Herpetosiphon gulosus: one gene and its partner. Each later gene encodes a partner of the first gene's protein in a complex. Links are inferred from orthologs where the notes say so. Each region holds a gene or a part of one and is shown in the gene's direction. Other genes may lie near its edges.

The links.
Region 2: the proteins of ABEB26_RS20860 (region 1) and rpsG are in contact, whole or in part, in a crystal structure (PDB 3GTY), measured with the Thermotoga maritima proteins. The link is inferred for Herpetosiphon gulosus from one-to-one orthologs. Residues at the interface, in WP_004081061.1 of Thermotoga maritima: Glu122, Val124, Val129, Leu130, Tyr133, Glu188, Gly259, Ile262, Tyr263, Glu266, Ser270, Glu273, Gln274, Glu277, Arg308, Gln311, Ile312, Ser315, Tyr316, Glu325, Arg329, Arg336, Leu363, Phe366, Trp367, Arg373, Leu377, Arg381, Leu384, Glu387; in WP_004081843.1 of Thermotoga maritima: Lys34, Lys52, Lys55, Glu59, Arg62, Gln63, Glu66, Asn67, Lys69, Val71, Arg95, Ala109, Lys110, Lys111, Gly112, Arg113, Pro114, Glu117, Glu121, Ile124, Ala125, Tyr127, Asn128, Asn129, Thr130, Gly131, Lys135, Asp139, Arg142, Met143.

Annotation. Positions count from the first base shown.
Region 1 is NZ_BAABRU010000018.1:37,057-45,043, reverse strand. The notes cover bases 647-3,493. They hold ABEB26_RS20860 (trigger factor), read left to right. Parts: upstream 647-1,263; coding sequence 1,264-2,724; downstream 2,725-3,493. Other genes in these bases: ABEB26_RS20855 (acetyltransferase), read right to left, coding at 2,982-3,493; nifS (cysteine desulfurase NifS), read left to right, coding at 647-1,024. Also shown: more of nifS, read left to right, coding at 1-646; more of ABEB26_RS20855, read right to left, coding at 3,494-3,614; ABEB26_RS20850 (sugar transferase), read right to left, coding at 3,614-4,231; ABEB26_RS20845 (SRPBCC family protein), read right to left, coding at 4,242-4,682; ABEB26_RS20840 (pyridoxamine 5'-phosphate oxidase family protein), read right to left, coding at 4,692-5,099; ABEB26_RS20835 (pyridoxamine 5'-phosphate oxidase family protein), read right to left, coding at 5,096-5,593; murein biosynthesis integral membrane protein MurJ, read left to right, coding at 5,633-7,132; ABEB26_RS20825 (YqaA family protein), read left to right, coding at 7,129-7,572; ABEB26_RS20820 (ArsA family ATPase), read left to right, coding at 7,687-7,987. UniProt on the Bacillus subtilis protein: Involved in protein export. Acts as a chaperone by maintaining the newly synthesized protein in an open conformation. Functions as a peptidyl-prolyl cis-trans isomerase.
Region 2 is NZ_BAABRU010000011.1:105,602-122,090, reverse strand. The notes cover bases 8,391-11,103. They hold rpsG (30S ribosomal protein S7), read left to right. Parts: upstream 8,391-9,366; coding sequence 9,367-9,840; downstream 9,841-11,103. Other genes in these bases: fusA (elongation factor G), read left to right, coding at 10,008-11,103; rpsL (30S ribosomal protein S12), read left to right, coding at 8,915-9,355; ABEB26_RS15975 (glycosyltransferase family 2 protein), read left to right, coding at 8,391-8,528. In the rest of the region: ABEB26_RS16015 (DMT family transporter), read right to left, coding at 1-448; MocR-like pyridoxine biosynthesis transcription factor PdxR, read right to left, coding at 538-2,034; ABEB26_RS16005 (hypothetical protein), read right to left, coding at 2,118-2,273; ABEB26_RS16000 (CHASE3 domain-containing protein), read right to left, coding at 2,400-4,583; ABEB26_RS15995 (hypothetical protein), read right to left, coding at 4,618-4,749; ABEB26_RS15990 (hypothetical protein), read left to right, coding at 4,825-5,127; ABEB26_RS15985 (inositol-3-phosphate synthase), read left to right, coding at 5,276-6,349; ABEB26_RS15980 (lysophospholipid acyltransferase family protein), read left to right, coding at 6,535-7,401; more of ABEB26_RS15975, read left to right, coding at 7,479-8,390; more of fusA, read left to right, coding at 11,104-12,113; ABEB26_RS15955 (STAS domain-containing protein), read left to right, coding at 12,239-13,207; ABEB26_RS15945 (hypothetical protein), read left to right, coding at 13,820-15,487; ABEB26_RS15940 (hypothetical protein), read right to left, coding at 15,542-15,796; ABEB26_RS15935 (helix-turn-helix domain-containing protein), read left to right, coding at 15,873-16,292; ABEB26_RS15930 (heavy metal translocating P-type ATPase), read right to left, coding at 16,309-16,489.

The DNA of each region.
Region 1 (7,987 bases):
CTTGTTGGGGGCCAAACGCAAAGAAATTGTGTTTACCAGCGGCGGCTCCGAAGCCGATAATTTGGCGATCAAGGGTGTGGCGTTTGCTCAGCGTGATGCAGGCAAAGGCAATCACATCATCACCAGTGCAATCGAACATCACGCGGTGCTGCATGCGGTCGAATACCTCGAACGCTTTGGCTTTGAAATTACGATCTTGCCAGTCGATAGCACTGGCTTGGTTGCTGTAGCTGATTTACAGGCTGCGTTGCGCCCAACCACCGTGTTGGTCAGCATCATGGCCGCCAACAACGAGATTGGCACAATTCAGCCGATTACCGAATTGGGCGCGGTCTGTCGCGAGCACGATGTGCTGTTTCATACCGATGCAGTGCAGTTGATCGGGGCGCAACCAATTAAGGTTAAAGAATTGAATGTTGATTTGTTGAGCCTGACTGCGCATAAATTCTATGGGCCGAAAGGTGTGGGGGCGTTATATATGCGGCGCGGCGTGCCCTTGCTACCGTTGATTAATGGTGGCTCGCAGGAACGGCGTTTACGCGCCGGCACCGAAAATGTGCCTGGGATTGTTGGGCTAGCTAAAGCCTTGCAACTTGCCGTCGATGAATTGCCGCAGAGCAGCAATCAATTGACCAGCTTGCGCGATCGGCTGATTAGTGGGATTGAAGCAGCGATTCCCCATGTCTATTTAAATGGTCATCGCACGCAGCGTTTGCCCAATAATGTCAACATGTCGTTTGATTTTATTGAGGGCGAAAGCATGTTGCTGTTGCTTGATCAACAGGGCATTTATGCCTCGAGTGGTTCGGCCTGCACTAGTGGCTCGCTTGACCCATCGCATGTGCTGATGGCCTTGGGCTTGAGCGCCGAACGCGCCCATGGCAGCCTGCGAATGACCCTTGGCCGCGAGAACACCGTCGAGCAAATCGAGCGCGTCTTAGAATTATTGCCGCCCATCGTCGAGCGCTTGCGGGCAGTTTCGCCAATGTATCGCCATTTCTTGGCCGAACAAACTGTTTATTAAATTAAGTGTAAGCCCTAGCCCCCGCCCCTCTCCCACTGCGGTGGGCGAGGGGCGTTCATGCTTCATGATCGAGGGTTTCCCCCTCGCCTCGCTGGGCGGGAGAGGGGGCTAGGGGGTGAGGGCATGACCGTCAGATTCGCTAGCCCCGCCTGAGCGATGTTCTGGTATAATGTCACGCTAGACTGCCTTCGTTGGCGATAGTTAAAGATCGCTTAAATAACATATACTTTGGAGATCGTGTGAAAGTCACAACTGAACAATTACCAAAGCGCATTGTTGCGCTTGAGATCGAGCCAGACGCAGCAACGATAGAAAAAGAATTGAACAAGGCCGCCCAACGGATTGCTAGCAAGGTTGCCATTCCAGGCTTCCGCAAAGGTAAGGCTCCTCGCTTTATCGTTGAAAACTACTATGGCAAGGCCGCAATTTTAGAAGAAGCGACCGACGAAATTATCAACGTGGCCTTCCGCGCTGCCCTCGAACAAGAAAATATCAAGCCAGTTGCTCAAGCCTCATTGGAAAAATTAGAGCCAGAGCCATTTCGCTTCCGCATTTTGGTTCCAGTTGAGCCTGAAGTGATTTTGCCCGATTACAAGGCGATCACGGTTGATCTCACCGAAGAACCAGTTACCGATGCAACCTTAGAAGTCGCGTTGGATCAAGCTCGTGAAAAACACGTCGTTTTGAGCGCTCCCGAAGGCGAACCAGAAGCCGCTGAAGGCGATCAACTCACCGCTACCGTCCAAACCTTAGTCGATGGCGTGCCTTTGCACAAACTCGACGAAGAAGATGACGAAGAAGATGATGATGACGACGAAGAAGATGACGACGATGATGACGACGAAGAAGATGACGACGATGATGACGACGATGACGACGATGACGACGATGACGACGATGACGACGATGATGACGATGATGATGATGACGATGATGATGATGACGACGATGAAGGCGAGCCAACGACCTTAATCATGGAAGAACGCCGCATCGTGCCTGAACTGTATGCAGGCTTGAAAGGCATCAAAGCTGGTGAAACCCGCGAAATCAGCGCTCACCTGCCAGCCGATCATCCAGATGCGCGGGTTGCCGATAAAGATGTTGTTTTCAAAGTAACCGTCAGCGAAATTCAAAATCGCCAATTGCCAGCATGGGAAGAACTCCCAGGCTTGGAAGAATTTGAAGGCGATTTGGATGCCTACAAGGCTGATCTGATGGAGCGTTTGGTCAAGAATTCAGGCGATCACCATCGCCGTAACGTTCTGAACCAATACCTCGAAGAAGTTGTTGCCGCAACCAGCTTCGATGTGCCCGATGCCTTGATTGCCGAACGCGCCCACGAATTGCTCCACGAGCAAGTTGAATCGTTGGCTCGCTATGGCATCAACATGGAGCAATATCTGCAAATCGTTGGCAAAACCCACGACGAAGCAGTTCAAGAATTGTTGCCCCGTGGCGAAGAAAGCTTGAAATCATCGTTGGTTGTGCGCAAAATCGTTGAAGCCGAAGGCTTGAGCGTTGACGAAAGCGAAATCAATGCTGAAATCGAACGCATCTTGAACGACTTCCCTGATGCACAACGTGGCCCAGCTCGCCGCCGCCTCGAAAAAGAATTGCGGCCTCAAGTTGCTGGCTCATTGCTCGACAAGAAATTGCAAGATCGCTTGGTCGAATTGGCAACTGGCAACGCTGCGGCCTAATTAAAAAAACCGCATCAAGCCCCCTTGGCCAAGCAATTGGGCGAGGGGGTTTTTAATTTAAGGATGAAGGATGAGGGATGAAGCCTAAATTTAACGCAGAGGCACAGAGCGAAGCGTGGCTATTGGCTGAAGGCTCTCAACTATCGGCGATGCGTTGGAAATACCTACAGTCGTTCCGATAGCCTAGCGTCTATAGCCACAGCTCCTTCGCGATCTTCGTGTTCTTCGCGGTTTCAGCTCTTCGTGCCCTTCGTGGATCAAACCAACAAACGCGTGGGAACACCAACTGCCTTGGCTTGGCCGGGCAAATCGCGAATAACCACTGCACCAGCCCCAACCACCGTCCATGCCCCGATGCTGCGGCCTTGAATGACCTGTGTACCCATCCCGAGCGAAACGCCTTCGCCAATTTTGCATGTGCCAGCAACTCGCGAGCCAGGGTTGAGATTGCAAAATGCCGCCACTATGCTATCGTGGCTAACGCTCGCCCCAACATTCACGATGCTATGTTCGCCAATGGTGGCAAGCGGCCCAACCACTGCATTTGGAAAAATCATTGCGCCTGCACCAATCGTGGCATGCGGCGAAACCAGCGCCTGTGGTGAGATTGCACTGGTCGATCGTAAATCTGCGCCAAATTGTTGGGCGATGCGTTGGCGAGTGGCATTATCACCAATCGCAATTACCACATGAACTTGGGCCAAACGGGTGCTTAGCCAATCGATTGGCCCCAAAACCCGAATACCCAAAATGCTTGTGCCATGCTGAGCAGCATCGTCGCTGAGCATACCACGCAACGGACCGCCTTTGCCCGCCAGATGTTGGGCTTGCACAATTTCGGCCACCTCACGCGCATGGCCGCCAGTGCCAACAATAATCACCGGTCGCATTATTTACTCCGCAAATCTTTGGCCACCCCATCGCGCCCATAAATGCCAACTGGCCGCAAAATTGCTCCAATTGTCCGCCACAAAATCAAGCCATCAAGCCGCCAACTCCAATGCTCAATATACCAACAATCAAGCTGAATCCGAGCAGCCCAATCGATGTCGTTGCGGCCATTAACCTGAGCCCAGCCAGTAATTCCTGGGCGTACCGCCAAACGTTGGCGCTGGTCGGGAGTATAACGCGCTACTTGGTCGGGCAAGCTTGGGCGCGGACCGATTAAGCTCATCTCACCCCGCACAACATTCAATAATTGCGGCAATTCATCGAAACTCCAACGCCGTAGCCATTGGCCAACTCGGGTAATGCGTTGATCGTTGTGGGCAACCTCAATGCCCAAGCCTTGGCCTTCAGCATTCACCACCATCGTGCGAAATTTATAGAAGGGAAATTCATGACCATCGCGGCCAACTCGGGGGCGAATGTAGAAAATTGGGCCACGCGAGGTTAATTTGATCGCCAAGGAAATCAGCAGCAGCAATGGGCTAAGCAGTAGCAAGCCCAAGCCAGCGACGATCAGATCAAACCAGCGTTTACTTGGCGCAAGCGGCTTTGGTGGCATGATTCATCCTCTAGCTCAGTCGCAGGCGTTCGATACGGGCAAGAGCTTGCTCAAGTTCACGCGAAACTTCGCTTTTGACGAGGCTCATTGGTACAACTTTGGCGACTGGCCCCAAAATTGGTTTGAGATCGAAGCTGAGGCTGGCATGTACTTTGGTGTTATTGGCATGCGCTTGGAGTTGCCAGTGGGCCATAATCGGCAAGGGTTGCTCGGCATCAAAGCGAATCGATTGCTGCTCGATCAGGCTAAAAGTGCCTTGGGCGGCCTGCGTACCAAGCGGGATGCCAAAATCGAAATAGGCAGTTACCGGCTGGCGATCGTTGGCTAGCTCGCTAACTTCGACACGGGCGATGCGCGGCAAAATTCGGGGCAAATTATGCGGATTGGCTAAGAGTTGCCAGAGTTCGCTGATTGGACGGCGGAGTTGGCGTTCGCGGGTAACGGTGATCATCGGCGCTCCTTAGGATTTGTGGCGGCCTTGGATCGCCGCTAGTTCCAATGAAAAGGCTTGAATTGGGGCATTCGGTCGCCATTGCGGCCAATTGCGGCCATAGCGCTCAGCCAGCATCACCAGCGTAATCTGTGGATCGGCCAAAAGCTGAGCTGTGGCTTGAGCAACAACTGAGCGAAACGTCCAATCAGGGTTAATCTGATCGGCTTCGATGCACCAGCCTTGAGGTTGCTGTTGCAATAGCTGGGCCAAGCGGCCCGTAGCGCGAATAGCAATCAGCAGGCTTTGATCACGCCGCACAAAAGCCAAGGGCACGGCATAACTGGCAGATCGTGCTTGATCAAAACCTGCAATGCGTATTACCGATAGTTGATCGAGCAAGGTCAAGGCTTCGGCTGGCGCTAAAATACGCATCATAAGCCATGCTCCCAGCGTCGCCCGCCGATCCGCTCGATTTGAATGCAACCAGTGGTGGCCTGGCTAATTGTCGTGATTAACGCACGTGGCCCCGCCTTCAAGGCCTTAGTGGCTTGATCAAGAATTTGTTGCCAAAAGCCAGTGCCATATTTGAAGGCCAGCAACCGCGTGGCATGGGCATACTCCGTGCCCAGCGGCACATCGCGATAACGCCCCCAAACAAAGACACTGGTTGAGGATTCTGGCTCAAAGGCATCGGCTTGCAAGCCCACACCTTGGGGATAGCGCCGCAACAAATTCAGCTTGTGGCCTGGTTGGGTGGCAAAATAAATATGTGGCGCTTCGCAGACAAAAAACAGTGGTATAAGATTGCTCTGATTACGAGCGTGATCGTGGGTTGCCAAGCGGCCAACCGAGGCTTTGGCTAAAAATGCCCAAATTTGCGCCGCATTTAACCGCTGCCCATCGCTTAATTGTTCAGTTTGCTGTTGCATAATGTCAATTATACGAGCAATTTAATTAAATGAGTATCTATGCAGCCAAAAACCCTATTTCGCACATCGCTGATTTTGATTGCCGCAACCGCCGCTTATAAAGTGCTAGGGTTTGCCGAAAAAGTAGCTTTAGCTCATTTTTTTGGCACAAGCACGACTGCTGATGCCTATTTGGCCGGAGCAGCGGTGGTTTTATTGATGGGATTCTTATTGGGCGATATTGCCGGACCAACCCTCGTTCCCATGATTTTGCACGATCAAACCAATAGCCCACGTACACTTCGCGCGAGCTTGGGCTTGGTAAGCTTGGCGGCAGTGCCACTCACAGGCTTGGGCTGGCTGTATGCCGCGCAATTGGCCCACTTATTTGGCCCAGGCTTCGATCAACCAACGCTGTTGATGACTGCCACGATTATTCGAATTGGCTTATTGGCCTTTCCGGTGATGTGTTTTACTGCGGTGTTAGGTGCGTGGTATCAAGCATTCGAGCAATTTACCCGCCCAGCTTTGGCCGATTTGATGTTGAAATTGGCTCCCGTGATTGCCTTAATTGCAACTGGCAGCGTGTATGGTTTGGCTTGGGGCTTGGTGGTCGGGGCGGTTTTGCGCTTAATGCCGTTGTTACAAGCCGATGTGCCGTGGTTGCCAAGTTGGCGCTGGCGCGGAGCACGATTAACCACAGTTTTGCAGCATGCCTATCCATTGTTATTAACATCGCTAGTATCGGTGCATTTAATTAGCGTGATTGAGAATGCAATTGCCTCAACCGTGGGCGCTGGCGCGGTAGCAGCCCAAACCTATGCCCGCCGAATTGTTGAAGTGCCAATTATTTTGTTGCCGCAGGTACTAGGTCGCGTCTTGTTTCCAGTGCTGACAAGCTTGGTGTTACAACGCAATTATCAGGCCTTGCAACAATGGCTAGCCCGTTGTTGGCGTTGGTCGTTACTGCTAACCTTGCCACTGATGGTATTAGGAATGGTGCTGTGCCAACAGATTGTCGCCTTGTTGCTGCAACGTGGCGCGTTTGATCAACAATCGGTGCAGTTGACCAGCACTGCCTTATGGGCGGCCTTGCCAGGCTTGCCCGCTTTGGCATTAAGTACCTTGTTGATTCGATTTAGTTATGCCATGGGCGATACCCGTTGGCCCAGTGTGATGCGAGTGCTCGGAGCGTTATTGCAAATCGGCTTGGCCTTGTGGTGGCGACGTTGGGGCTTAGCTGGGCTTGGTTGGGCAACCACCGTTTCGTTATGGGCCGAAACCTTGGCCTTGGCATGGCTGGCCCAAAAAACCGTTCAGCAACCAATTAAGCTCGATTGGCGTTTTATGGGGCAGGTACTGGGAGCAAGCAGTGTGGCGGGTGGTTTGGCGTGGTGGGTAATCCAGAGTTGGCAACCATCCAGCCCCAGCAGTTTATTGCTGAGTTTAACCAGTGCCTCGACCTTGGGCTTAATTGGCTTTGTGGTAAGCTTGGTCTTAGGGCGCAATGCCGAAATCGGCTTGCTCTGGCAACATTGGCGACAAGGAAGAATACGATGATTTGGCTTTACCTAAGTTTATTCAGCGTGAGTTTTTTGGCGGCCACAGTCTTGCCACTTGGTTCAGAGTTGGCCTTAGCGGCAATGGTAGTCCACGCTGAATCGTTGTGGTTGCCATTGTTAATTGCGACGTTGGGCAATGTGCTTGGCTCTGCTACGACCTTTTGGCTTGGGCAACGAGCACGCAATGCAATCGATCAGCGCAATAACACCATGGCTGAGCGCATGCAACGGGCTGAGCGTTGGCTGGGGCGTTGGGGTACGCCAGCCTTAATTTTAGCCTGGTTGCCTGTAATTGGCGATGTGTTGGTTGGGGTGGCTGGAGCCTTAGGCAAACCATGGCTGCCAAGTTTGGCTTGGATTACGCTGGGCAAGGCTTTGCGCTATGCGGCAATCGGCGCAGCAGCGCTTGCCAAAACCCAAATACCCCTGTTTACGTAACAACGATATGCGATAATACGGTTAGGCTGCAACTACCCAGTTGACCATAACGTCCAAAGCAGCAGTGCAGCGAGCGATTCATGTATTCTCGCAATGCAGCGAAAGGAAGATACAATGCGTTTGATTTTATATCTTGGCAAGGGTGGCGTTGGCAAAACCACAACCGCTGCGGCAACCGCCGTGCGAGCAGCACGTATGGGCTATCGAACCTTGGTGGTTAGCACCGATGTGGCCCACTCCTTGGCCGATGCGCTTGATTGCCAAGTTGGCCCTAGCCCAACCCAACTGAGCGAAAACCTTTGGGCCCAAGAAATCAATGTGTTGGAGGAAGTGCGCCAACACTGGGGCGAGTTGCAAGGCTTTGTCTCCAATTTGCTCAAGCGCAAAGGCGTTAACGAAGTTGCAGCCGAAGAAC
Region 2 (16,489 bases), on another replicon or contig:
TATTGATATTGCCAATCGAACGCGAAAAGAGATAGACCACACCCGCAAAGCCCAGCACAATGCCAAAGGTACGAACGCCCGTCAAACGCTCGGAACGCACAAAGGCAAAGGCCAAAATCACTGTCCACAAGGGTGTAGTCGCATTATAGATCGAAGCCAAGCCGCTGGCGTTAGCGCCCATTTTGTGCTCGCCCCACGCAAACAGACAATAGGGCAAGGCCGCATTAATCAACCCCACGAAACCGAGTGAATACCAAAGTTTGCGCTCACGTGGTAACTGAACTTTTTGCCAGCGCAGCACAGCATAAATCAACACCGCAGCAATCGCCAAGCGCAGAAAAACAAAGGTAATTGGTGGAATGGTTTCTACGCCCAGCCGAATGAATAAAAATGATGCTCCCCAAACTAAGGCCAAAATCAAAAGTACCCCCGTTTGCCGCAGTGTCATACCTACATTCCCTTCCTTGAAAGCCAGCAATCTATCGATGAACCGAGGCGGAGCAGCGCTGTTACGGCCTTGTTTTGGAATTCACCAAATTACATCAGTGGAGTGGTTTCGCGCCAAGCACGGGCAGCAAGTTGACCACAACGCAAGACATGACGCGTCAGCACATCGCCAAGGATGCGAATTCCACGATCAATTAATTCTGGTGATTGAGTGGCAAAACATAGCCGTAAGTGGGCGTTGCGCGGCGGTTGCGGAAAAAAGACATTGCCAAGGGTTACCCCAACGCCTGCTTCAATCGCCTCGGTATAAATATCGGTACCATTTAATCCAGCGGGCAAAGTTAGCCAGTAGCACAACCCGCCACGTGGATGCGTCCATTGAATATCACGGGGACAATAACGGTTCAACGCTCGTTCCATGGCATCACGGCGCTCACGATATAGTTCGCGCACATAGCGCAAATGCGCCGCCAATTGGCCACGCCCAAGGTAATCGGCCAAAGCCCGTTGCAACAATGGCGAGCAATGCAGATCGTTGCCACGTTTAGCAGTCAGCAAGGGGTGCAAAAGTTCATCACGGGCAACCAAATAACCCAAACGTAAGCCTGGAGTTAGAATTTTGGAAAAACTACCAAGATAGACCACCCGCCCATTGGGATCACGGGCTTTGATTGGGTGTGGTGCTTGAGCATCGTAGCTGAGCGGCCCATACACATCATCTTCTAAAATAATTAGGTTGTGTTCTTGGGCTAATTGCAATAAGGCTTCTTGGCGTTCAGCCGAAAGGCAAACGCCGGTTGGATTGTGAAAGGTTGGCACGGTATAAAGCAAACGTGGTTTGTATTCGCATAATACCCGTTGCAAAATATCCAGTCGCAAGCCTTGATCATCCAATGGAATGCCGATTAAGCGCACACCCAAGGCCGTGGCTTGTTCGATAAAGCCCAAGTAGGTTGGCTCCTCGACCAACACTACATCACCTTGGCGCACAAAGGCCTTTAATGCCAAGGCTACGCCTTGCTGAGCACCAGTTGTCACCAACACATGGTCGGGCGAGGTAACAACATTACGGTCAAGCAGCCATGTAGCAATTGCTTCGCGCAAGCATAATTCGCCTTGGGTTGGGCCATAGCCTAGGGCACTGGGGTCGCGCAGGGCTTGCTGAATCGCTCGGCCAATTTCGCGCACAGGAAAGGTTTCTTCGGCTGGGGCAGCTTGGGCAAAGGAGATTAAGTTTGGCTGTTGCGCCAAGCGCAGCATATCGGCCAACATGCCTTGGCTAAACCATGGAGTTTGCAATTCTTCGACCACCCGTTGGCGAATCTCATACTCCGGAATAATCGGCTTGATCCGCTCGGCGACGAAGGTGCCACGACCAACATAGGCCTCAACCCAACCACTTGCTTGCAGTTCACTATAGGCATTGTGTACCGTCAAACGGGTTAGGCCAAGTGATTCAGCTAAATCGCGCACTGGCGGCAGTTTGGTGCCAGCCGGCAACGAGCCACTCCGAATTCGATCTTGCAGTTGTTCGGATAATTGAATATAGAGTGGTTTGGCGTGCTGACGATCAAGCTGAAATTCCATGATTGGCCTTTCTCTAGCAGAATTGTCGATTAAACACAACGGCGTAGAACCCTATTGTACCAGTCCTACGCCGTTATTGTCATCTAGGCCATGACAATCGAGAGCAAAAGCATAACAATTGGTAGGACAATCAGCAGATTCAAGGGGTTTTTGATTGTCCAATGGGCTTGATCATCGATTGGCATCCATGATTGTTGGCTGGTTGGGCTAAATATATTGGCATATTGTTGCTTATTCATGTTAGTTCCTCAATAATGTATCCGGTTTGTGGAACTAAATGTACCATGCAATGCAGACATTGTAGAGGGACAATTGGTGATTGTCCCCTATGACATATTGTTTATATTCGTTAATATATGTGGGTTTTATTGAGGATTTGCAGCGTACAGCGGTAAATACACCGTAAAAAGACTGCCTTGGCCAACTTGGCTACTGACTTCGATGCTGCCACCATGCAGATCGACAATTTCTTTGACCACAAATAGGCCAATGCCCAGCCCCGCCACATGGCTACGGGCGGCGTTGCTAGCACGATAAAAACGGGTAAAGAGGTTGGGGATCGATTCTGGGGGAATGCCAATGCCATGATCGCGAATCTGGACGATCGCTTGTTGGGCATTACGATCAGCACTCACCAGCACTTCGGTTTGTTCGGGGCTATATTTCATGGCGTTGTTGATCAGATTAACAAATACTTGCTCTAAGCGAATCGGGTCACCCGCCACGTGGATGGGCTGGCTGCTCGTGCAGTGGTAACTAATCTGGTGATGATCGATCGTGATGGCCAAATCGTTGACTAAATGTTGCAAAAGCTGGGCCAAATCGATTTGATCACGCTGAATATCGAGCTGGCCTGTTTCGATGCGTGAAACATCAAGCAAGGCGGTAACCATTTTATTCATACGGCTGGCTTGAGCTTCAATCGCTTGGAGCGAACGCTGGAGGCGTTCATCGGCCAAATTCAGCCGCTCTAGGCGACGTAAACTTAATTGCGATTGACCAAGCAAGGTGGTTAATGGGTTTTTCAACTCGTGGGAGGCAATCGATAAAAAGACATCACGCAAACGCACAGCATGTTGCGCTTGCCGATAAAGATAGGCCTGCTCAATCGCCAAGACCATCCGCTGACTTAGCTCCTCGGCCAATTCAACATCAAGCTGGTCAAAGGCATGCTGATCGTGCAAAAAGACCATGGCCCCGCTCAGTTGATGTTGATCGAGAAACGGGATGACAATTGCCGATTGATACGGTTCAGGCAGGGCTTGATCAATAAGTTGGGCTTGACCGTTGGCCAGCGCGGCGGCAAAAGCTGGGTGTTGTTGCCAGTTGAGCAATGGTTCATGGGTACTGCTATAGCTGCTCAGTGGCTCTTCATCGGCATTAAGCAGTAAATACAAGCCGCAGGCAGCGCTAAAGCTGGGAGTTGGCACAGCAGTGCTCGTTTCAAGCACTTGAGCTAAATCAATCGTTGTTGCCAGTTGATTATGTAATGTTCGCAGCAAGCGTTGACCAAACTCATCGCGATAGCGCTCGCTTACATCGCGAAAGACCATCACCGCCCCAATCACCTGTTGTTCACGGTCGTAAATTGGCGCGGCACTATCTTCGATTGCCACATAGCCATTGCCTTGGCGCATCACTACTGAATTGCTCAACGTGACGATTTGATGCTGTGCTAGAGCGATATTGACCGGATGGGATAGCTCTTGCTTGGTTATTGGATCAAAAATTGCTGCCACTGTATGAATTGATTGACCAAGCGCCTGTTGCTCAGGCCAGCCCGTAATCGTGGTGGCAATATGGTTCATAAAGCTAATTTTGCCATCGATATCAGTTGTCAGCACAGCATCGCCGATACTAGCGAGGGTAACCGCAAACCATTCACGCTGGTTGCGCAACTCGTTAGCTGCCTGTTCACGGTGGCGCACATCGCGCTCGGTTAAGGCCATCGTGCCAATCACGAAGCCCGTCGCAACCAAGGTGGCAAAAGCCAAGGCAAGGCCCGCTCGCTGCACATTGAGTTTGGTTTGAGCCGCCCGTTCGAGCGCCCGCCGATTTTCGCGATCAAGCAACTGCTCAATAATTTGACGAATACGATCCATGTGCTGTTTGCCTTGATTTTCCAACACAATCGCTTGGGCGGATTCAAAGCCTTGGTTCCGCCGCAAATCGATCGTCGTGATCAGCTCTTGTTGTTGCTCAGCGATCAAGGTTTTTAGCTCAGGCAGGCGTTCGATAAACAGCGGGCGTTCGCTGCTATAGGCCTCAATTTCAGCAAGGAGGCTGGGGAGTTCGGTTTGGGCGGTTTGGTAGGGAGCTAAATATTGCTCGCTGCCAGTGATAATAAACCCACGTTGGCCAGTTTCAGCGTCTTTCAACAACGATAATAGCCGATCCAAACGATTGGTCATGGTTTCTGATTCGATGACACTGGCATTATTGGCTTGAATCGTTTGGAGATATTGCCACGAGAGGAGGCCATTGACGATAATTACAAGTGCTGCTAGCATAAACCAACGATTTAATTTATGCGCAATTAATGATTTCATCGTAGCCCATCGCAACACAATCTAACCCCAAAGTTCAATATTCCAGCAGTTCTACCGAATCATTGCCTAGCAAGCTTTGATGGTTGTCGTGAGCATCATGACAGCCAATGGCAATCAAATTGAGTGTTCGGTGTACGCGAATTGTAGCATATTCATACCACATCATTGCCACTCATTCCCAACATCCACTCATTACCGATCTGCGTAGCTTTGCTATGGCAATCACAGGAAGGAGCATTGAATGTTCAATGCCCACGAACGAACCCTTTTAGAGCAACAAGCAGTATGGATTTTTTGTCAACATGTAGACCACCTATGGCATGGGTTTATCACCCCTCAAAGCTATGGCGTGCTTGATGGCGATGCGCTGCAACCACCACAATTTCCGGCAATTCGCCGTAGCTCGCTGACAATCGAAGCCCATCCCTTGGATAGTCAGTCGTTCTTTGTTGTCTGTCAACGCCGCGATGGCATTGATGGCGATTGGCATCGATTACAACGCTTGTTTAACTACCAAATTTTGGCCAATTTGGTGCTAAGTTAAGCAACAAAACGCCAAAACAAGCCTTTAGATGCGCACAGCTTGATCAAGGTGTGCAATTTGCTATGTTTCCTTGCCAATGGATTTTAACTGGAGTACAATTTTTCCTTGGATAGAGCTTTCGTTCAGCCTTTTAAGGAGTTGAGTCGTTTTGAGTAAGAAAATTCGCGTAGCCATTATCGGCGTGGGCAACTGTGCCTCGTCGCTCGTCCAAGGGATTGAGTTTTACAAAAATGCCAACGAGGACGATCACGTACCAGGCTTGATGCACGTCAACCTTGGCGGTTATCACGTTCGCGATATCGAATTTACCGCTGGCTTCGATATTAATATTACCAAGGTAGGCAAGGATTTATCTGAGGCGATTTTTGCTGAACCCAACAACACTTATAAATTTTCCGAAGTTCCACATTTGAATGTGCCTGTCTATCGCGGCATGACTCACGATGGTTTGGGCAAATATCTTTCACAAGTGATCGAAAAAGCACCTGGCTCAACCGCTGATATTGTGAAAATTCTGCGTGACACCAAAACCGATGTCGTGATTAGCTACCTGCCAGTTGGCTCAGAAATGGCGACCAAATGGTATGTTGAGCAAATTCTCGAAGCTGGTTGTGCTTTTATCAACTGTGTACCAGTCTTTATTGCTAGCCAAGAATACTGGCGCAAACGCTTCGAAGAAAAGAACTTGCCAATTATCGGCGACGATATTAAATCGCAAGTTGGGGCAACCATCGTGCACCGCGTGCTAACCAATTTGTTCGAACAACGTGGCGTGCGCTTGGATCGTACCTATCAATTGAATTTCGGCGGTAACACCGATTTCTACAACATGCTTGAACGCGAACGCTTGGAATCGAAAAAGATCTCTAAGACCAACGCTGTTACCAGCCAATTGCCCTATGCCTTGCCCGCCGATAGCGTGCACGTTGGCCCAAGCGATTATGTGCCTTGGTTGACCGACCGCAAGTGGTGTTACATCCGTATGGAAGGTACAACCTTTGGCAATGTGCCATTGAACGCCGAAGTTAAGCTCGAAGTGTGGGATTCGCCCAACTCGGCTGGCGTGGTGATCGATGCAATTCGCTGTGCCAAATTAGCGCTTGATCGTGGTGTTGGTGGCGCATTGTACGCACCTTCATCATACTTTATGAAAACTCCACCCGAACAATACACCGATGACGAAGCCCATCGCCGCACCGAAAGCTTTATCGCTGGCGAATAGGAGTTTGTAGAACAAAGAGCATAGAACATAGAACAAATTGAGGATTTAGGGGTCAGGGGTTAGAGATCAGTACGTTTTTAGCCACAGATTGACACAGATGAACAAAATCTTTGGTAGCTCTGTACCTGACCCCTAGACCCTGACCGCTAGACCCTACTATGCTATGCTCTATGTTCTCACTAATTATGAACACACTACCACTCTTTCGTTTGGCGATGCGTTGGCTGCCGCGCCTCCCCAATTGGCTGGTCGATGCAGCCTGCGATCTTTTAGGGGTCGGCTTGCTGGCTATCCCACGCTTGCGCCATAACACCCGTTCGAACCTCAATCGCGTCGCCCCAAAAACTCAAGGCCTAGCTCGTTGGCATTTGCAATCACGCGTGTTAGCAAACTCCTTGCGCCATTATGCTGATCTGGTTCGGCTTCCAGCTTGGAGTTCTGAGCAATTACGTCAGCGTTTCGAGCATTCAGGATTAGAACACTTACGGCAGTTGGCGGAAACTGGCGGTCTGGTGATCGTCGCGCATACTGGCTCGTTTAGCACCGGCCTTTCAGTTTTAGCAGCCCATGGCTTGCCAGTTGTACTGGTAGTTGAGGCGATCGAGCCACCTGAACATTTGGAATTCGTCAAGGAATTACGCGCCGCCCATGGTGGCGAATTGATTGTGTTAGGGCCAAATGCTGGGCGTGAAGTGCTCAAGGCTTTACGTGCCAAAAAGTTGGTGGTGCTAGCAGGCGATCGCGATTTGGCGGCTCAATCAATTAAGTTACCCTTTTTTGGTGAGCTAGCTGATGTACCAATTGGCCCAGCTCGCTTGGCCTTACGTGGTTGGCCAGTAGTAGTGGGTACTTGTGGCTGGTTTGATGATCATCGTTCATTCTTTCGGGCCGAGCCAATCCAACATTTTCATGTTTTAGCCCATGAAACGCCAGACCAAGCAGCCGAACGGGTTGCCAGCGAGATGTTAGGTTACCTCGAGCAGCGGATCGCCAGTAGGCCTGCAAGTTGGGTTGTATTGCAATCAGTTTGGGACAATCGCACCAACGATTAAAATTCGTGCTACTATTGGGCCAATTGATCCAAATTTGCCGATTTGCTGAACAACTACCAAAAAGGAAGGCCAAGCACATGGCCACGCTGCCAATGAGTGAAACCTATATTCAACCAAGCGAGCCAACTCGTAGCCATCCATGGCGGGTGATTATTCAGATTCCCTGTTTGAATGAAGAAGCAACCCTGCCCGATGTGTTGAATGATATTCCCTTGGATTTACCCAATGTGCATTTTGAAACCCTAGTAATCGACGATGGCTCAACCGATCGCACGGTTGAGGTCGCGCGTGAGCTAGGAGTTAACTATATTGTGCGCCATCGTGGGCGCAAAGGCTTGCCAGCCGCCTTTCAATCGGGCATGGATGCAGCGTTAAAGCTCGGTGCTGATATCATTGTTAACACCGATGGCGATCATCAATACCCAGGCTCAGCGATTCCCGAGCTGATCAAGCCGATTTTAGAGGGTAAGGCCGATATTGTGATTGGCGACCGCCAAACCCAAAATGTTGAGCATTTTTCAACTCAAAAGAAGCTCTTGCAGCGAGTTGGCAGTTGGGTTGTGCGGGTTGCCTCCGATACTGATGTGCCCGACGCGCCCAGCGGTTTTCGCGCCTACTCCAAAGAAGCTGGCTTACGTTTGTATGTCACCAGCGAATTTTCCTACACGATTGAAAATTTAATTCAGGCTGGCAAGCGCCGTTTGAATGTTGATCATGTGGCGATCACCACCAAGCCAACCCGACCCTCTCGCTTGCATCGCGGCAATTTCAACTTCGTCAAACGCCAAGGCGCGACAATTATTCGCACCTACGCTCAATATGAACCACTCAAAACCTTCACCTACTTTGCGCTGCCATTTTTGCTAATTGGCGGCGGCCTGCTGCTACGCTTTATGATCTACTACCTGCTCGATCCCAATCAGACCTATACCCGCTATTTGCAATCGGTGTTTATTGGCGGGGTGTTTATGATTGTCGGGATTTTGACCTTCTTCATTGGCATTTTGGCCGACCTCAGCGGCAACAATCGCCGGATCAACGAAGAAATTCTGTATCGTTTGCGCAACCTTGAAGTTGAGGTCGCCCGCCGCTTGCCGAGCAACGATGGCGAAGAAATCCACGAGTAGCCAATCAAATCAGAAGGCAAAAGGCAAAAGGCAACCTCTAACGCAGAGGATTGTATGACTATCGGGGATTGTTTCGGATCTTTCGATCCATAGCCTATAGCCCGCTTCGTGTAACTTCGTGTCCTTCGTGGATCAAAACAGTTTGACAGTAGCCTAGGCTGGTGCTATACTGAGCGGTCGATGCCCCGTGGTGGGCATGCTTTTTTTGCTGCAATTTTTCGCTGGTGAACATCAGCCAACTGACTGATGGCTAACCAATAGATTATGACTGTTCGCGGCATTGGGGGCGGCAATGCCATAGCCCGTTAGGCTAGAACACGCTCACGGTATAGTAGACGTGAGAACCGTCCAGAACCCGGTATTTCCAAAATCTTTGGAGGAATTGAATGCCAACGATCAACCAGTTGATCCGCAAGCCCCGTAAACCTGTGGTCAAAAAGACCAAGGCACCTGCGCTGCGTTTCATCTACAACTCGCTGAAGGGCAAGCTTACCCGCGGTAACGGTGCACCCCAAAAGCGTGGTGTTTGTACCCAAGTTAAGACCATGACCCCCAAGAAGCCAAACTCGGCCTTGCGTAAAGTGGCTCGGGTGCGCTTGTCGAATCAAATGGAAGTGACCGCCTATATTCCAGGCGAAGGTCACAACTTGCAAGAACACTCAGTGGTCTTGATTCGCGGTGGTCGGGTAAAAGACTTGCCAGGCGTGCGCTACCACATTGTGCGCGGTACCTTGGACTCACAAGGTGTCAACAACCGCAAGCAAGGTCGCTCGAAGTACGGCACCAAGAAGAACGCCCAAGTTGCAACGGGCAAGAAGAAAAAATAAGGTAGGGTAACATGCCACGACGACGAAAAATTACCAAGCGGATTGTGCCTGGTGATCCAATTCACAACAGCGTACACGTGCAAATGTTGATCAATAAGGTCATGATGCACGGTAAAAAAAGTGTCGCAGAAAACATCGTATACCGCGCTTTAGATGTTGCCTCACAACGCTTGAACCGCGAAGCGGTTGAGCTGTTTGAACAAGTGCTGCGCAACTCCAGCCCTACCATCGAAGTTCGCCCAAAGCGCGTCGGTGGTTCAACCTATCAAGTGCCTGTTGAAGTTAAAAGCGACCGCCGGATTGCCTTGGCCATTCGTTGGTTGTTGACCGCCGCTCGCGGTCGCAGCGGCAAACCAATGCACGAACGCTTGGCGCTCGAATTGGTCGATGCTTTCAACAACACTGGTGCAACCGTCAAGCGTCGTGAAGAAGTTCACCGTATGGCTGAAGCCAACCGCGCCTTCTCACATTACGCTCGCTTCTAAAGTTTATGGCCACCCCTCACGACCAGCGTCGTGAAACAATTGGGTCGGTGACCAGAGCGGCTAGACGCGAGTTTAGCCGCTTTTTGCCTGCATACTTATGGTACAATACAACGTCACCGCCGTGCAGGCTGTCACCAGCTAATACTAACCATGTAACGGAGTAAGGAATGCCTCGCTCGACACCACTCGACAGAGTACGCAATATTGGGATTATTGCCCACATTGACGCAGGGAAAACTACCACCACCGAACGGATTTTGTTCTATACTGGTCGTAACTATAAGATCGGTGAAGTCCACGAAGGCGCTGCCACCATGGACTGGATGGAACAAGAACGCGAACGTGGGATCACGATTACCGCTGCTGCTACCACCGCTCACTGGGAATATGCTGAGCAACGCTATCAAATCAATATTATTGATACCCCTGGCCACGTGGACTTTACGGCTGAAGTAGAACGCTCATTGCGCGTGCTCGACGGTGGCGTAGTGGTGTTCGATGCAGTGGCCGGTGTGGAGCCACAATCAGAAACGGTGTGGCGACAAGCTGATAAATATAACGTGCCGCGGATTTGTTTCGTCAACAAGATGGACCGCATGGGCGCGAACTTCGATCGCACCGTTCAGATGATTGTTGATCGCCTTGGCGCAAAGCCTGTGCCGATCCAATTGCCAATCGGGGCCGAAGATCGCTTCCAAGGGATCATCGACTTGATGGAAAACAAGGCCATCTTCTACATGGACGATGTTGGTAAAGTCCAAGAAGAGCGCGAAATTCCTGCTGAATTGGCTGAAAAAGCTAAAGCAGCCCGCGAATATATGCTCGAAGCCATCGCCGAAACCGATGATGAGTTGATGATGCTTTATCTCGAAGGCGAAGAATTGCAAGTGCCTGAATTGCGCCGCGCTCTGCGTGCCGCCACGATTGGCAACAAATTGGTGCCAGTCTTGTGTGGTTCAGCCTTGAAAAACAAGGGCGTGCAACGCATGCTCGACGCTGTGGTCTTGCTCTTGCCTTCACCATTGGAAATTCCAGTGACCAAGGCTGTGCGCCCAGGCGTTGATTCAGAAGCCGAAGATGCTGAGTTCATCGAGCGCCCAGCCGATGAAAATGCACCATTCACTGGTTTGGTCTTCAAAATTATGGCTGACCCATTCGTGGGTAAGTTGGCCTACTTCCGGGTTTACTCAGGCAAGCTCGAAACTGGCTCATACGTTTTGAACACCACCAAGAACAAGCGCGAACGGGTTGGTCGCTTGCTGCAAATGCACGCCAACCACCGCGAAGAAATCAAGGAAGTCTATGCAGGCGATATCGCGGCTGTGGTGGGTCCAAAAGACACCTTCACTGGCGATACCATCTGTTCACCAGATGATCCGGTGGTTTTGGAAAGCATCAAGTTCCCAGAACCAGTGATTTCGGTGGCGATCGAGCCAAAAACCAAGGCTGACCAAGACAAGATGTCGATTGCGCTCTCACGCTTGGCCGAAGAAGACCCAACCTTCCGTTTGAACACCGATGTCGAAACTGGCCAAACGATCATCCGTGGGATGGGCGAATTGCACTTGGAAGTTATCGTCGATCGGATGATGCGCGAATTCAAGGTTGAAGCCAATGTTGGTAAGCCGCAAGTGGCCTACCGCGAAAGTATCACCCGCAGCGTCGATATCGATAGCAAATTCGTGCGCCAATCGGGCGGTAAAGGTCAATACGGCCACGTCAAAGTCAAGTTCGAGCCATCAGGCGAAGGCGAAGGCTATATCTTCGTCAATGGGATCGTTGGTGGGGTTGTGCCTCGCGAATACGTCCCAGCAGTCGAAGCTGGTATCCGCGAAGCCATGGAAACTGGCGTTATCGCTGGTTACCCTGTGGTTGACGTGAAAGCAACCTTGTTTGACGGCTCATACCACGACGTTGACTCGTCGGAAATGGCCTTCAAGATCGCTGCTTCAATGGCCTTGAAGGACGGCGTTCGCAAGGGCGGCCCCCAAATCTTGGAACCAATCATGAAAATTGAAGTGATTGTGCCCGAAGATTACATGGGTAGCGTAATCGGCGACGTAAACAGCCGCCGTGGTCGCATCGAAGGTATGGAAGCTCGCGGTAATGCCCAAGTCGTGCGTGGCTTTGTGCCATTGGCCAACATGTTTGGCTATGTCAACGATTTGCGCTCACAAACCCAAGGCCGCGCTACCTACTCGATGGAATTCCATCACTACGAGCCAATTCCACGCAACTTGCAAGAAGAATTGGTCGAAAAAGCTCGTAGCTAAACCCTGCTACAAAGTGCAACAGATGGGTCGATTGGCTATACCAATCGGCCCATTTTCTTTTAACTTTTTTGTGCGTATAATAAACAGCACAAATGTAATCCTGAAGCAATTCGGAGCCAACCCTCATGCTACGAATCACCCAGCGCCAAGCAACACTCGCGCTTTTAGTGCTCTTAAATATCATGACCGCTGCAATCGATGCGGTGATCATCATTCGTAACGGTTGGCAAAATCCGCTGCTGATGGGGGTTATTTTGCTGATTCTGTGTGGTATCAGCGTGGCCTATTGGCGCGGCATCGAGTGGAGTCGTTGGTTAATCGTCGGGTTTGTGACGCTGATTTGTGCTGGCTTTGTCGATAAAACCCAGCCTGTTAATTTGGTTACGCTGATTCCCCCAGTCATGGCGTTGATCATGGGTTCTTCAACCGCCGTGATCATTAGTGCTGTGGTTGGTTATGGTGGCATCTTAGTTCGCGCCAATTTTACTGGTTCGTATGCCGCCGTCGATAACTTAGTGGCCTATGCTTTGTTGATTGCCGCGATTCTGCTGATTCGCACGATTAGCGAAACCAATCTGCTTACCCTCCAAGATACAATCAGTAAATCCGATGGCGAACAACGCCGCATCAAAGCCCAATCAACGCTCATGCGCAACCAAGCCGATGCCTTGCTCAAACAAAATCAGGAGCAACAACGCTTATTGGCCTTGGTCGAAACCCTCGAAACTCCCGCCGTGACCATTGCTGCCAATGTGCTGTTGGCTCCCTTGGTCGGGGCACTCGATCCCAAACGAGTTGAGCAAATTCAAAAACGCTTGCTAGCCAACATTCATCGCCAACGCACCCGCCTGTTGATTTTAGATTTAGCCGGAGTTCGCGAACTATCTAATGAGGCCGCCGAAAAGGTGATCGTGATGATGCAAGCGATTCGCTTGCTTGGTTGTGAAGTGACGGTCACCAGCGCTTCGGCTGAAATCGCCATGCAATTCGGTGATCTTGGGGTCGATCGCGAACTCTTCCAAACCGCTCAAACCCCGCAAATTGCCCTTGAACAGAGCATCTATAGCTTGAGCAAGCCTCAATTTGACAAGTAACTGAGAGTGTGCTAATATACATAGGTCAACGCGGGGTGGAGCAGTGGTAGCTCGTCGGGCTCAACTGTGAAACTCAAGAGTTTCCAAGCAAGGGCTGTACAAAAGGAAACTTTTGTATGATAACCTGTCAAACTCGGGGAACCCTTTCAAATGGCAATCCCGACCCAAGCCTTAGTTTCTAAGGAAGGGCGAGAGACTTGACGGCAGGCATCCTAACAGATAATGCTGAGGATGAAGATAAAGTCCAGACCACAAACTAACAATGTTAGGCAGTGAAAACTGTAGCTGGTAAGCATAACCCGAAGGTCAGAGGTTCGAATCCTCTCCCCGCAACCACAACTAAAGATTTGAGCGGCTTGCTAACAAGCCGCTCATTCTGTGCCGATGTAGCTCAGGGGTTAGAGCGAACGACTCATAATCGTTAGGTCACTGGTTCAATTCCAGTCATCGGCACCATTTTTTTATTTTAGCCCCAATTTCCCTCGCAATACCCAATCCGCATCAGCTCTTTCTCAGATACTCACAAGTCCTGTTTCAGCCAGTCAGCATCCAAAATCAGCTTCCTTTCGGCTACACTCATCTTCAGTAGTGTTGATGTAGAAAGGAATCACGATGCAATGGTTATGGCGCTTAGGTTTGATTTTAAGCCTTGGATTTTTTAGTAACCCTGTAGCTGCGACCCAAAGCCAAACGCTCAGCCGTGAGATTGAGAGCGAGCATACGATTACGCAGCTTAAACTTGATGGCAATTGGCTGGCGTGGCGCACATGGCGCACCGATTTCGTCAATTACACAAGCGAATTATTGGTAACCAATCTTACAACCGGAACGAGTATTAGCCTTGGCAGTATTCAAAGTCAAACCTACGATTTTTTTATTGAGAATGGGCGGGTAATCTGGCGCGATAATCAACATGTCTATCATTATGATCTTGCGACACAAACCAATACAATCTTGCAAGTGCCACATCAGCAAAAACATATGCGTTGGACGGTTGCTGGCGATTGGCTAATTTGGCTAGAACTTGAAGGTTCACCACCGCAACTCACCAACCAAATCTGGAAATGGCATCTGGCTGGCAATCAGGCTCCAGTCTTGGTTGGCAGCGAGGTAGCTACAATTTACGCCACTGATTCGCTGCAATCTGATGGCGAAATCATCAGTTGGGCGTATGGCACACAGACCGCTGGCAAATATAGTATCTGCTCAGAGATCCATTATCTTGCGTTTGATGGCTCACAAGCACCGCAAAAACTAGTCGAATCTGCTTGTAATGTAGAAATTAAACAAAATCTATTGCTGAATAAAAGCTTTTATTATTGCAAAAACCAACATTTATATGCCCGAACATTAGCAAATACTGAAACCTTGATCCATGAAAATAATTGTCGTTTTGATACTATCTCTGGTTTTACTGGAAGCCAAAATTTCTTGGTAGCCGTCAATTATGGTGAAAATAGTAATTCCAATATTAGTTTAGTCGGGGTTGATATTCGCCAGAAAAGCATGTTTAACATTGATCATTTTGGCTATAGCGATAACAATCGTCCAACGATTGATATAAATAATTCGGTTGTCGCGTGGAGTGATCATCGCGGAGCCAAACCTGTGATTCATGTGCGGACCATCGCTGAGATCGTACCAACTGCGCCACGCCAAGCTAACGATCCATTGCTAGCAAATCGCCGCTATTACCCTGAAAGCCAGCACTCGCTTGGTGGATTGTTTGAGCAATATTGGCAAAAAAATGGTGGCTTGGCGGTGTTTGGTTATCCCCAAAGCGAAGAATTTAGCCAAATCAATGCTGATACTGGCAAAACCTACACGGTGCAATTGCTCGAACGTCAGCGCTACGAACATCACCCTGAGCTAGCGGGCACGCCCTATGAGGTTTCGTTAGGTCGCTTAGGAGCCGAGCGTTTGACTACCCTCAAGCGCAATTGGCAAAACGAGGGCGATACGCCGGCTGGAGCTCAGCAGTTGCCTGGCCAATGCCAACATTTTGCTACCACCGATCGCAAGGTTTGTGGAGCATTTTTAAGCTATTGGCAAAGCCATGGCTTAGATTTGGGTGAGCCTGGCATTAGTTACGCTGAATCATTAGCCTTGTTTGGCTTGCCGCTCACTGCTCCACATCTGGAAACCAATCCTGATGGTGATCAGGTATTGACTCAATGGTTTGAGCGAGCACGCTTTGAATGGCATCCCAATAATCCTGCCGAATTCAAAGTTCAACTTGGGCGCTTGGCCGCCGAGCAAATTCCTAGTTTGGGTTGGTAAGACTAAATTGATCAGCCGTCGCCCTTGCCAGATTCAAGGACGACGGCTTTTTACTTATTTGCTGGTCACACCACCACAATTGGGATCGCCACAAGCACACTGGTTGGCCGGCTGCTTGCGTCGCAAGAACAACAACGGAATTGCACATGGAATCAGACAGGCCACGATCATCACGATTGGCGCTGCACCTGCCAACCACACACCTAAAGCACTCCGCTCGAAAAAGAGCACGCCTGCCATCAGGGCTGCAATCAGCAACAAGCCGATTTTGCTCCGCAACAAGCCAAAACAATCCTGTAAAAGTTTCATCGAAAACTCCTTTAAACCCTGATGGTTGTAGGCTATCATGTGAAGTGCACTTTAAGTCAAGCAGGAGTTTTAGCCAATGCAAGGATTATCAATCGGCGAAGTTGCCCAACAAACAGGCCTCCAACCATCAGCAATCCGCTATTACGAGCAGATGGGCTTAATTCCTAAGCCACAACGCCATAACACCCGCCGCCGTTACGATCCCAAGGTGTTGCAATGGATCACTTTGATCAATTTGGCGCGTAAAGCTGGTTTTTCGATCGCTGAGGTTCAAACATTAATTCATGGTTTTAGCGAGGATACACCGCCATCAGCCCGTTGGCGTAGCATGGCCACAACAAAATTAACCCAAGTTGCCCAACAAATTCATGATTTACAGCAGATGCAGGTAGTGCTCAATCATGGCTTGCAATGCCAATGTTTGCGCCTAGAAGATTGTCGAATTAGCAATCAGCAGGGGTGCCACGAGCAGTGTGAAGAAGCAGATCAAACCTAATCTGCTCCAAATTAGTTTATTGAGTAAGTGATGATGGTTCAGGTTTGTAACGCAATAATCGAGCAGAATTGACCATAATACCTAAATCGGGCAGTGATTGAGCTGCTGCTGCTAAAACTGGCGGTAAGATACCCAACGCAGCCAAACTTAGGCCAATCATGTTATAAGCAACCGTAAAGCCAAGATTGCCTTTGACG